One region of the Streptomyces winkii genome, then DNA from elsewhere that is predicted to be linked to it. Evidence: riboswitches for the same ligand, from Rfam matches in the RefSeq annotation. Region 1 holds a riboswitch; the other holds the start of a gene.
The links. A riboswitch is a leader RNA that binds a small molecule or an ion and turns the genes downstream of it on or off. The one in region 1 is predicted to bind glycine.
Positions count from the first base shown of each region.

Region 2: it holds a riboswitch for glycine, as region 1 does, so the genes downstream of both, gcvP (aminomethyl-transferring glycine dehydrogenase) here and gcvT (glycine cleavage system aminomethyltransferase GcvT) in region 1, are expected to answer to the same signal.

Region 1 covers NZ_JASTTH010000009.1:301,352-305,758, reverse strand. Annotated here, with positions in the region: gene glyA (serine hydroxymethyltransferase) at 1-947, opposite strand, end outside; gene gcvH (glycine cleavage system protein GcvH) at 1,025-1,405, opposite strand; gene gcvT (glycine cleavage system aminomethyltransferase GcvT) at 1,547-2,701, opposite strand; glycine riboswitch at 2,842-2,950, opposite strand; gene QQM67_RS26765 (AAA family ATPase) at 3,218-3,982, shown strand; gene QQM67_RS26760 (enhanced serine sensitivity protein SseB) at 4,174-4,407, shown strand, end outside.
Region 2 covers NZ_JASTTH010000003.1:705,375-709,781, reverse strand. Annotated here, with positions in the region: gene gcvP (aminomethyl-transferring glycine dehydrogenase) at 1-2,593, opposite strand, end outside; glycine riboswitch at 2,781-2,876, opposite strand; gene QQM67_RS11580 (PRC-barrel domain-containing protein) at 3,134-3,577, shown strand; partial or broken gene QQM67_RS11575 (DNA polymerase IV) at 3,514-4,407, opposite strand, start outside.

The DNA.
Region 1 (4,407 bases):
CCGCCGGAGAGCACGGAGACGCCCGCGTCCACCGCGTCCTGCTCCAGCAGCCGCTCGGCGAGCAGCCGCGCGCCGGTCAGGGTGCGCTGCTGGCGCTCCTTGAACTCCTCCGAAGCCGCGATCTTGAAGGACACCGCCTTCGCCGCGATGACGTGCTCCAGCGGGCCGCCCTGCTGGCCGGGGAAGACCGCCGAGTTGATCTTCTTGGCGTGCTCCTTCTTCGAGAGGATCACGCCGCCGCGCGGGCCGCCGAGCGTCTTGTGCGTGGTGGTCGTGACCACGTCGGCGTACGGCACAGGGGAGGGGTGCAGCCCGGCGGCGACCAGGCCCGCGAAGTGCGCCATGTCGACCAGCAGCAGGGCGCCGACCTCGTCGGCGATGCGGCGGAAGGCGGGGAAGTCCAGCTGCCGGGGGTACGCGGACCAGCCGGCGATGATCATCTGCGGCCGGTGCTCGCGCGCGAGCCGCTCGACCTCGTCCATGTCGACCCGGCTCGTCTCCTCGTCGACGCGGTACGCGACGACGTTGTACAGCTTGCCGGAGAAGTTGATCTTCATGCCGTGCGTGAGGTGGCCGCCGTGCGCCAGGTCCAGGCCCATGATCGTGTCGCCCGGCTTGAGCAGCGCGAACATCGCCGCGGCGTTGGCGGAGGCGCCGGAGTGCGGCTGCACGTTCGCGGCGTCCGCGCCGAAGAGGGCCTTGATCCGCTCGCGGGCGATGTCCTCGATCACGTCGACGTGTTCGCAGCCGCCGTAATAGCGGCGCCCCGGGTAGCCCTCCGCGTACTTGTTGGTGAGGACGGAGCCCTGGGCCTCCAGCGAGGCGACGGGCGCGAAGTTCTCCGACGCGATCATCTCGAGGGTGGACTGCTGGCGGTGGAGCTCGGCGTCGACGGCGGCGGCGACGTCCGGGTCCACCTCGTGGAGAGAGCTGTTCAGAAGCGACATGAAAACATCCCTGGTGGCAGGCCGGTCGGGCACATTGGCGGACGTACGGGCTTAGGTGGCGGGCGGAGGCCGGCGGCTCAGCTTCCGGCGGTGAACGAGGCGTACTCGTCGGCGGACAGCAGACCGTCGGGCTCGCCGGAGAGGCGCACCTTGAACAGCCAGCCGCCTTCGAACGGGGCGGAGTTGACGAGCGCCGGATCGTCCACGACGTCCTGGTTGATCTCGGTGACCTCACCGGAGACGGGCGCGTACAGATCGCTGACCGACTTGGTCGACTCCAGTTCGCCGCAGGGTTCGCCCGCGGTGACCGTGGCACCGGTCTCGGGGAGCTGGACGAAGACGACGTCGCCGAGCGCGTCGGCCGCGTGCGCCGTGATGCCGACCGTCGAGACGCCGTCCTCGGCGTCCGACAGCCACTCGTGCTCCTTGCTGTAGCGCAGCTGCTGCGGGTTGCTCATGGTGGGATTCTCCTGGATGAGAGGGGGACGGAGGGAATCAGTCTTGGCCAGTGGGACGCACGACACGTTAAGGGGCCGGGGGCACCACCCAGCGGTCATGGCCGAGGGGGAGGCCCCCGGCGTGGCCCGGCCGGGCGGATGTCAGCGCTGCCGCTTGTAGAAGGGGAGCGCCACGACCTCGTACGGCTCGTGCTTGCCGCGGATGTCCACGGCGACGCCCTCGGTGCCGGGCTCCGCGAACGCCGGGTCGACGTACGCCATGGCGATCGGCCTGCCGAGGGTGGGCGACGGCGCACCCGAGGTCACCTCGCCGATGACCGAGCCGTCCGCGGCGGAGACCACTCCGTAGCCGGCGCGCGGCACGCGGCGCCCCTCCGCGATCAGGCCGACGAGCTTGCGCGGCGGAGCCTTCTCGGCCTTCTCCGCGGCGGCCTCCAGCGGCTCGCGCCCGACGAAGGCACCGTCGTTCGCCGTCTTCTCGAACTTCACGATCCGGCCCATGCCCGCGTCGAACGGCGTGGTGTGCGTGGTCAGTTCGTGCCCGTACAGCGGCATCCCCGCTTCGAGGCGCAGCGTGTCGCGGCAGCTCAGCCCGCACGGCACGAGCCCGGCGGGCGCACCCGCCTCGGTGAGCGCCTCCCACACGGCGACCGCGTCGGCGGGGGAGACGAAGAGCTCGAAGCCGTCCTCGCCGGTGTATCCCGTACGGGCGATGAGGGCGTCGTGGCCGGCGACGGTGCCCGGCAGCCCCGCGTAGTACTTCAGCCCCTCCAGGTCGGCGTCCGTGAGGCCCTTCAGGATGCCCGCGGCCTCCGGGCCCTGCACGGCGATCAGGGCGTAGGCGTCGCGGTCGTCGCGCACCTCGGCGTCGAAGCCGGCGCTGCGCTCGCGCAGGGCGTCGAGCACGGTCTGCGCGTTCGCGGCGTTGGCGACGACCATGTACGTCTGCTCGCCGGTGCGGTAGACGATCAGGTCGTCGAGGATGCCGCCCGAGGCGTCGCACAGCATGGTGTAGCGGGCGCGGCCGACGGCGAGCCGCGAGAGATGGCCGACCAGCGCGTAGTCCAGCAACTCGGCGGCGCGCGGCCCGGAGACGGTGATCTCGCCCATGTGGGAGAGGTCGAAGAGCCCCGCGCGCGTGCGCACGGCGATGTGCTCGTCGCGTTCGCTGCCGTAGCGCAGCGGCATGTCCCAGCCTGCGAAGTCGGTCATCGTCGCGCCGAGCGCGCGGTGTACGGCGTCCAGGGCGGTGGTGCGCGGGCCGCCGCGGGTGGCGCCGCTGTCGGTGTCGCTCATGTCAGGCTCCCGTGACTCGGTGACGCGGATGTCCTCCCCATCTGTCATCGGAACCTGAGAGGTTCGCCACGAGCCCTCGCGGGGCCGCGGCTTGCACCGTGGGTGGAGCCGCACAGAGCGGCCCGCTTTTCAGATCTGCCTCGTCCTGCGCGGTATCGGTGCCTGAGAGATTCAAGGGAGGACTTGCTCCTTCGGCGCCCCGGCTGCCCCGCGCGTGCGCGTGGCCGGGAACTCTCCCGCGTGGATTCAAGCGGCCGGTATGGAGTTGACTGGCCCGCTCATGATGGCACGGCGCCGCAGGGGCGTCGACGGTGCCTGCCGCCGGGACCTCGGGGATGAAATGACGCCGCCTTGCTGCGCATTACCATTTCTTGACACTCTCGGAGGCGAGCCGCCGGACGGCGGCCTTATTCGGGGAGGGGCGATCAGGTGGGCAGCCTGCGCAGTGCGTACGCGACCGTGACCGGCTGGGGGTATTCACCGTCCGGCCCGCGCAGAGACGCCGCCGCGACCGGGGTGCCCGCTTCCGTGGAGACGGCAGCTCCGGCCGCGGCGGCCGGGCTTCCCGGCGCGCACGGTCCCCATGAACTCTCCGATGGCCACGGGCCGCCCGAAACGCGCGAACGGTCAGGTCCGCCCGGACAGTCCGAGCCGTCCGGCCCGGCCCGTGCGGCCGTCCCGAGGCCCGTGCCCCAGGATCTGCGTGGCACGGCCGTCCGCCGGACGCTGCGCTTCCCCACCGGCGACCGGGTCGTCGTCTCCGGGCTCCCGGGCAGCGGGAAGTCGACGCTGATCCGCCGCGTCCTCGCGCTCCAGGACGCCGTCCGCCGCATCGACTCCCAGGACGTGCGCGAACGCTGGGCGGCCGCGCTGCCGCAGTGGCTGCCGTACGCCGTCTACCGTCCCCTCGTCCGCCTCGCGCACTACGCGGGGCTGCGGCGCGCGCTGGCCTCCGGCGCGAGTGTCGTCGTGCACGACTGCGGCAGCCAGGCGTGGGTGCGCAACTGGCTGGGCCGGGACGCCTTCCGGCGGGGCCGCACCCTCCATCTCGTCCTCCTCGACGTACCGCCCGCGACGGCGCTGCGCAGCCAGGCCGAGCGGGGGCGGACGGTCTCCGGTTACGCCTTCATGCGCCACCGCAGGGCCGTGCGGCAGCTCATCGCGGACGCGGAGTCCGGGCGGCTGCCGCCCGGCTGCGGTTCGGTGGTGCTCCTCGACCGCGCCGCGGCGGGGGCGCTCGCCGGGATGGCCTTCGACCAGACGGGCATGGCTTTCGACTAGAGCCTTCGAGCAGAGCTTTCGAGCGGAGCCTTCAGGCAGAGGTGTGGCGGCGGGGCGTTCCGTGTCCCCGGCCGCTGTTCCGGCGGCAGTTGCGGTGCCGTTCCGGGTCCGCCGCGTCGCCGAACCCCCGTCCCTACACGTACGGCGGACCGCCCGCACCCCGCTGTGACCACCGCACTAATGTTTCCGTCATGACCATTCCTCAGCAGTACGGTCCGGGCCACGGCGGAGGCTGGCCCGGCAACGAACTGGAGGAGGCCCTCGCCGCCTCCCTCCAGGTGCCCGGCGCCGGTGCCCGGCTGCTGGAGGTGTTCGGTCGCAGCAGTATCTGGGTGCCGCTTCCGGAGGGCGGCGGCCCCGACAGCCCCGACCTGGATCTGCCGACGGTCGAGTTGAACGGCGGCGTCTACGTGCCGGTGTTCAGC
Region 2 (4,407 bases), on a different contig from region 1:
GCTCCGTCATGAGCGTCCCCGGCACGGGGAACGACATGGTCGGCGCGTGGAAGCCGTAGTCGATCAGCCGCTTGGCCACGTCGTCGATGCTCACGCCGGTCTGCTTCGTCAGCGGCCGTACGTCGATGATGCACTCGTGCGCGACGAGTCCGCGCGGACCCGTGTAGAGCACCGGGTAGTGCGGCTCCAGGCGCTTGGCGATGTAGTTGGCGCCGAGCACGGCCACCTGCGTGGCCCTGCGCAGCCCTTCGGCTCCCATCAGCCGGACGTACGCCCACGAGATCGGCAGGATTCCGGCCGAGCCCCAGGGCGAACCGGAGACCGGGCCGATGCCGGTCGACGGGCCCGCGGCGGGCTGCAGGGGGTGGTTGGGCAGATGCGGTGCGAGGTGCTCGCGCACGCCGATCGGGCCGACGCCCGGTCCGCCGCCGCCGTGCGGGATGCAGAAGGTCTTGTGCAGGTTGAGGTGTGAGACGTCGGCGCCGAACTTGCCGGGACGGGCGAGCCCCATCAGGGCGTTGAGGTTCGCCCCGTCCACGTAGACCTGCCCGCCGGCGTCGTGCACGGCCGCGCAGATGTCGGTGATGTGCTCCTCGAAGACGCCGTGCGTGGAGGGGTAGGTGACCATCAGCACGGACAGTTCGTCGCCGTACTGCTCGATCTTCGCGCGCAGGTCGGCGGTGTCGACGTCGCCGTCCTCGCTGGTCTTGATCACCACGACCCGCATCCCGGCCATCACGGCGCTGGCGGCGTTCGTGCCGTGCGCCGAGGACGGGATCAGGCACACGGTGCGCTGGTCGTCCCCGCGCGAGCGGTGGTAGGCGCGCACCGCCAGCAGGCCCGCCAGCTCGCCCTGGGAGCCCGCGTTGGGCTGCAACGACACCTGGTCGTATCCGGTGATCTCCGCGAGCTGCTCCTCCAGCTGCCGGATCAGCGCCAGGTAGCCCTCGGCCTGGTCGCCCGGCGCGAAGGGGTGCAGCGACGCGAACTCCGGCCAGGTGACGGCCTCCATCTCGGCGGTCGCGTTGAGCTTCATCGTGCACGACCCGAGCGGGATCATGCCCCGGTCGAGCGCGTAGTCCCGGTCCGCCAGCCTGCGCAGGTAGCGCAGCATGGCCGTCTCGGAGCGGTGCTCGTGGAAGACGGGGTGGGTCAGGTAGTCGTCGGTACGCAGCAGCGCCTCGGGCAGTGCGTCCGGGAGCTCGCCGTCCACGGCGCGGTCGTCCAGCTCCCCGGCGTCCGCCTCCACGCCGAAGGCGGCCCAGACAGCCTTCAGCTGGGCCCGGCCCGTGGTCTCGTCGCAGGCCATCCCGACGTGGTCGGCGTCCGTCTCGCGCAGGTTCACGCCCGCCTCGCGGGCGCGGGCGACGATCTCGGCCGCACGCCCCGGGACCCTGGCCGTGACGGTGTCGAAGTAGCTGCCGTGGACGATCTCCACGCCGCCTCCGCGCAGCCCCTCGGCGAGCAGCGTCGCGTAGCGGTGGGTACGGCGGGCGATGCGGGCCAGGCCCTCGGGCCCGTGGTACACGGCGTACATCCCGGACATCACCGCGAGCAGCACCTGTGCGGTGCAGATGTTGCTGGTCGCCTTCTCGCGGCGGATGTGCTGCTCGCGGGTCTGAAGGGCGAGGCGGTAGGCCTGGTCGCCGTCGGCGTCCTTGGACACTCCGACGAGGCGGCCGGGCAGGCTGCGGGCGTACTTGTCGCGCACCGACATGTAGCCGGCGTGCGGCCCGCCGAAGCCCATGGGCACACCGAAGCGCTGGCTCGACCCCACGGCGATGTCGGCGCCGAGGGAGCCGGGCGAGCTGAGCAGCGTGAGGGCCAGCAGATCCGCGGCGACCGTCACGACGGCGCCGAGCTCGTGCGCCTGGTCGATGACCGCGCGGTGGTCCCGCACGGCGCCGGACGCTCCCGGGTACTGGAGCAGCATCCCGAAGACGCCGCGTTCGGCCACCTCCGCGGGGATGCCGTCGGTCAGGTCCGCGACCACGACCTCGACGCCGGTCGGCTCGGCGCGCGTACGGATCACGGCGACGGTCTGCGGCAGGCAGTCGGCGTCGACGAGGAAGACCCCCTGCTTGACCTTGCCCACGCGCCGGGAGAGCGCCATGGCCTCGGCCGCGGCCGTGGGCTCGTCCAGGAGCGAGGCACCGGAGGTCGGGAGACCCGTCAGATCGGCCACCATGGTCTGGAAGTTGAGCAGGGCCTCCAGCCGTCCCTGCGAGATCTCCGGCTGGTAGGGCGTGTACGCGGTGTACCAGGCCGGGTTCTCCATGACGTTCCGCAGGACGACGGACGGCGTGAACGTCCCGTAGTAGCCGAGGCCGATCATGGACGGGAGCACCCGGTTCCGGGAGGCGAACTCGCGCAGCTCGGCGATGACCTCGGCCTCGGTGCGGGCGGGCGGCAGGTTCAGGGCCTCGTTGCTCTTGATCACTTCGGGGACGGCGGCCGCGGTGAGCTCGTCGAGGGATCCGTACCCCACTTGGGCGAGCATCTTGGCCTGAGCACCGGCGTCGGGGCCGATGTGCCGCGATTCGAAGGGGGTTCCGCGTTCCAGATCGGCGAGAGGGATGCGGTTGGCAGTCATCTGCGGGGGCCTCCTGGTCACTGTGACCTTCGGGGACACCACGGCGCTGGTGCCCGGACGCCCTCCCCCTCTGTCATCGCGACCTGAGAGTTTCACCGGCCCGCCCCGGCTGAGCGGCGGCCCGGCTTTCACCGTCGGTGAGGAGGAGCCCAGGCACTGCTCGGCCCGCCCTGCTTTCCAGAGTGACCTCACCCGCGCGGTACGTGAGCCTGAGAGATTCCGGGGAGGAGTTGCTCCTTCGGCGCCCCCGGCTGACGCCGGAGGACTCTCCCGCTCGGGGTCCACAGCCGGTTCCGAGCCTACCAGCGGTTCCTGTCACAGGGGCCCCGAGGTGCACTCGGGTGGCCAACCGCTGAAATGTGCCTTTGGGTGGTAATACGGCTTGTACGACCGGCTCTCGGCGTCCTCGGCGCCCCCGCAGCTCGCCGTTGCGCGGCAGTACGGCAAGGCCGAGGGAGGGGTTCGTCAGACCACCAGACCCAGGGCCGGCCTCGTCGCGCGACGCACCCGGTGCCCCGGTCAGGACGACTTGGAGGGACCGTGCAGAACGACATCGATCCACGGAGCCTTATCGGGCGCAGAGCGCTCGACAGCAGCGGCTGCAAGATCGGGACCATCGGCGAGGTCTACCTCGACGACGCGACCGGCGAGCCCGAGTGGGCGGCCGTGCGCACGGGGCTCTTCCGGCGCGAGGCCCTCGTACCGCTGGAACCGAGCGAGCTGGTCGGCGGCGTCCTCCGCGTCCCGTTCGAGCGGGCTCTGGTGCGCAGCACACCGGTCCTGGGCGTGGGCAGGCATCTCTCTCCGCGCCAGGAGCTTCAGCTCTACCTCCACTACGGGCTGGACGTGCCGCCTTCACCGGAGGCCGGGGGCCCCTCGGCCTCCCCCTCTGCGAAGTCTCCGGGCTCGGCCGCATCGCCCTCGTCCCCCTCGTCGCCCCCTGCCGACAGGGACTTCGGACGGATAGCGGGAACCGAGAGCTGAGACGGTTCTTCCGTCGCTTCCCCTGCCGGGTCCGGCGGATCCGCACGGCCGTGCCGCGACATCGCGGCGAGCGGCGGCGGCTCTGCCGGCTCCAGAGCGGGATCGTCGACCGAGAACGTACGTACGCGCCCGGGCCGCGATCCCGGGTCCTCGAACCGCACGGTGACCCGTCCCAGGCCGCTGCCCTGCACCCAGCCGTGGCCGTGTTCCGTGTGCCGCACGTCCCGTCCGGGGACCCAGCGCCGGCCGCCGCCCGGCAGCTCCGCCGTCTCCGCTACCGCCGCCGGTCCCTGCCGTGGCCGCTCCGGGGCCTCGGCCCCCGTTTCCGTGGACTCACCGGTGCTCGCCGTCGCCTGTGCATGTGCCTGTGCGAACAGATCCTCCTGTGTGAAGTCCGCCAGGCCGCTCACGCCGACGCCGAGCAGCCGCACGCCCGCCGTGGTGTCCACGGTGTCGATCAGCCTGGCCGCGGCCTCGCGCACCACACCCGAGTCGTCGGTGGGGCCGCGGAGGGTCTCCGAGCGCGTCAGGGTGGAGAAGTCGTAACTCCGCACCTTGATCACCACCGTGCGGCCGGATCTGCCCGCAGCGCGCAGCCGCTCCGTACAGCGGTCCGCGAGCCGTGCGACCTGGGCCTGGACGAGCGCCCGGTCGGTGAGATCGACGTCGAAGGTGTCCTCGACCGACACGGACTTCGCGTCGCGCTCCGCGATCACCGGCCTGTCGTCCCAGCCGTTCGCCATCGCGTACAGCGAGGTCCCGTGGGCCTTGCCCAGGAGCCTCAGCAGCTCCGCCTCGCCGGCCTCTGCCGTGTCCCCGACCGTGGTGAT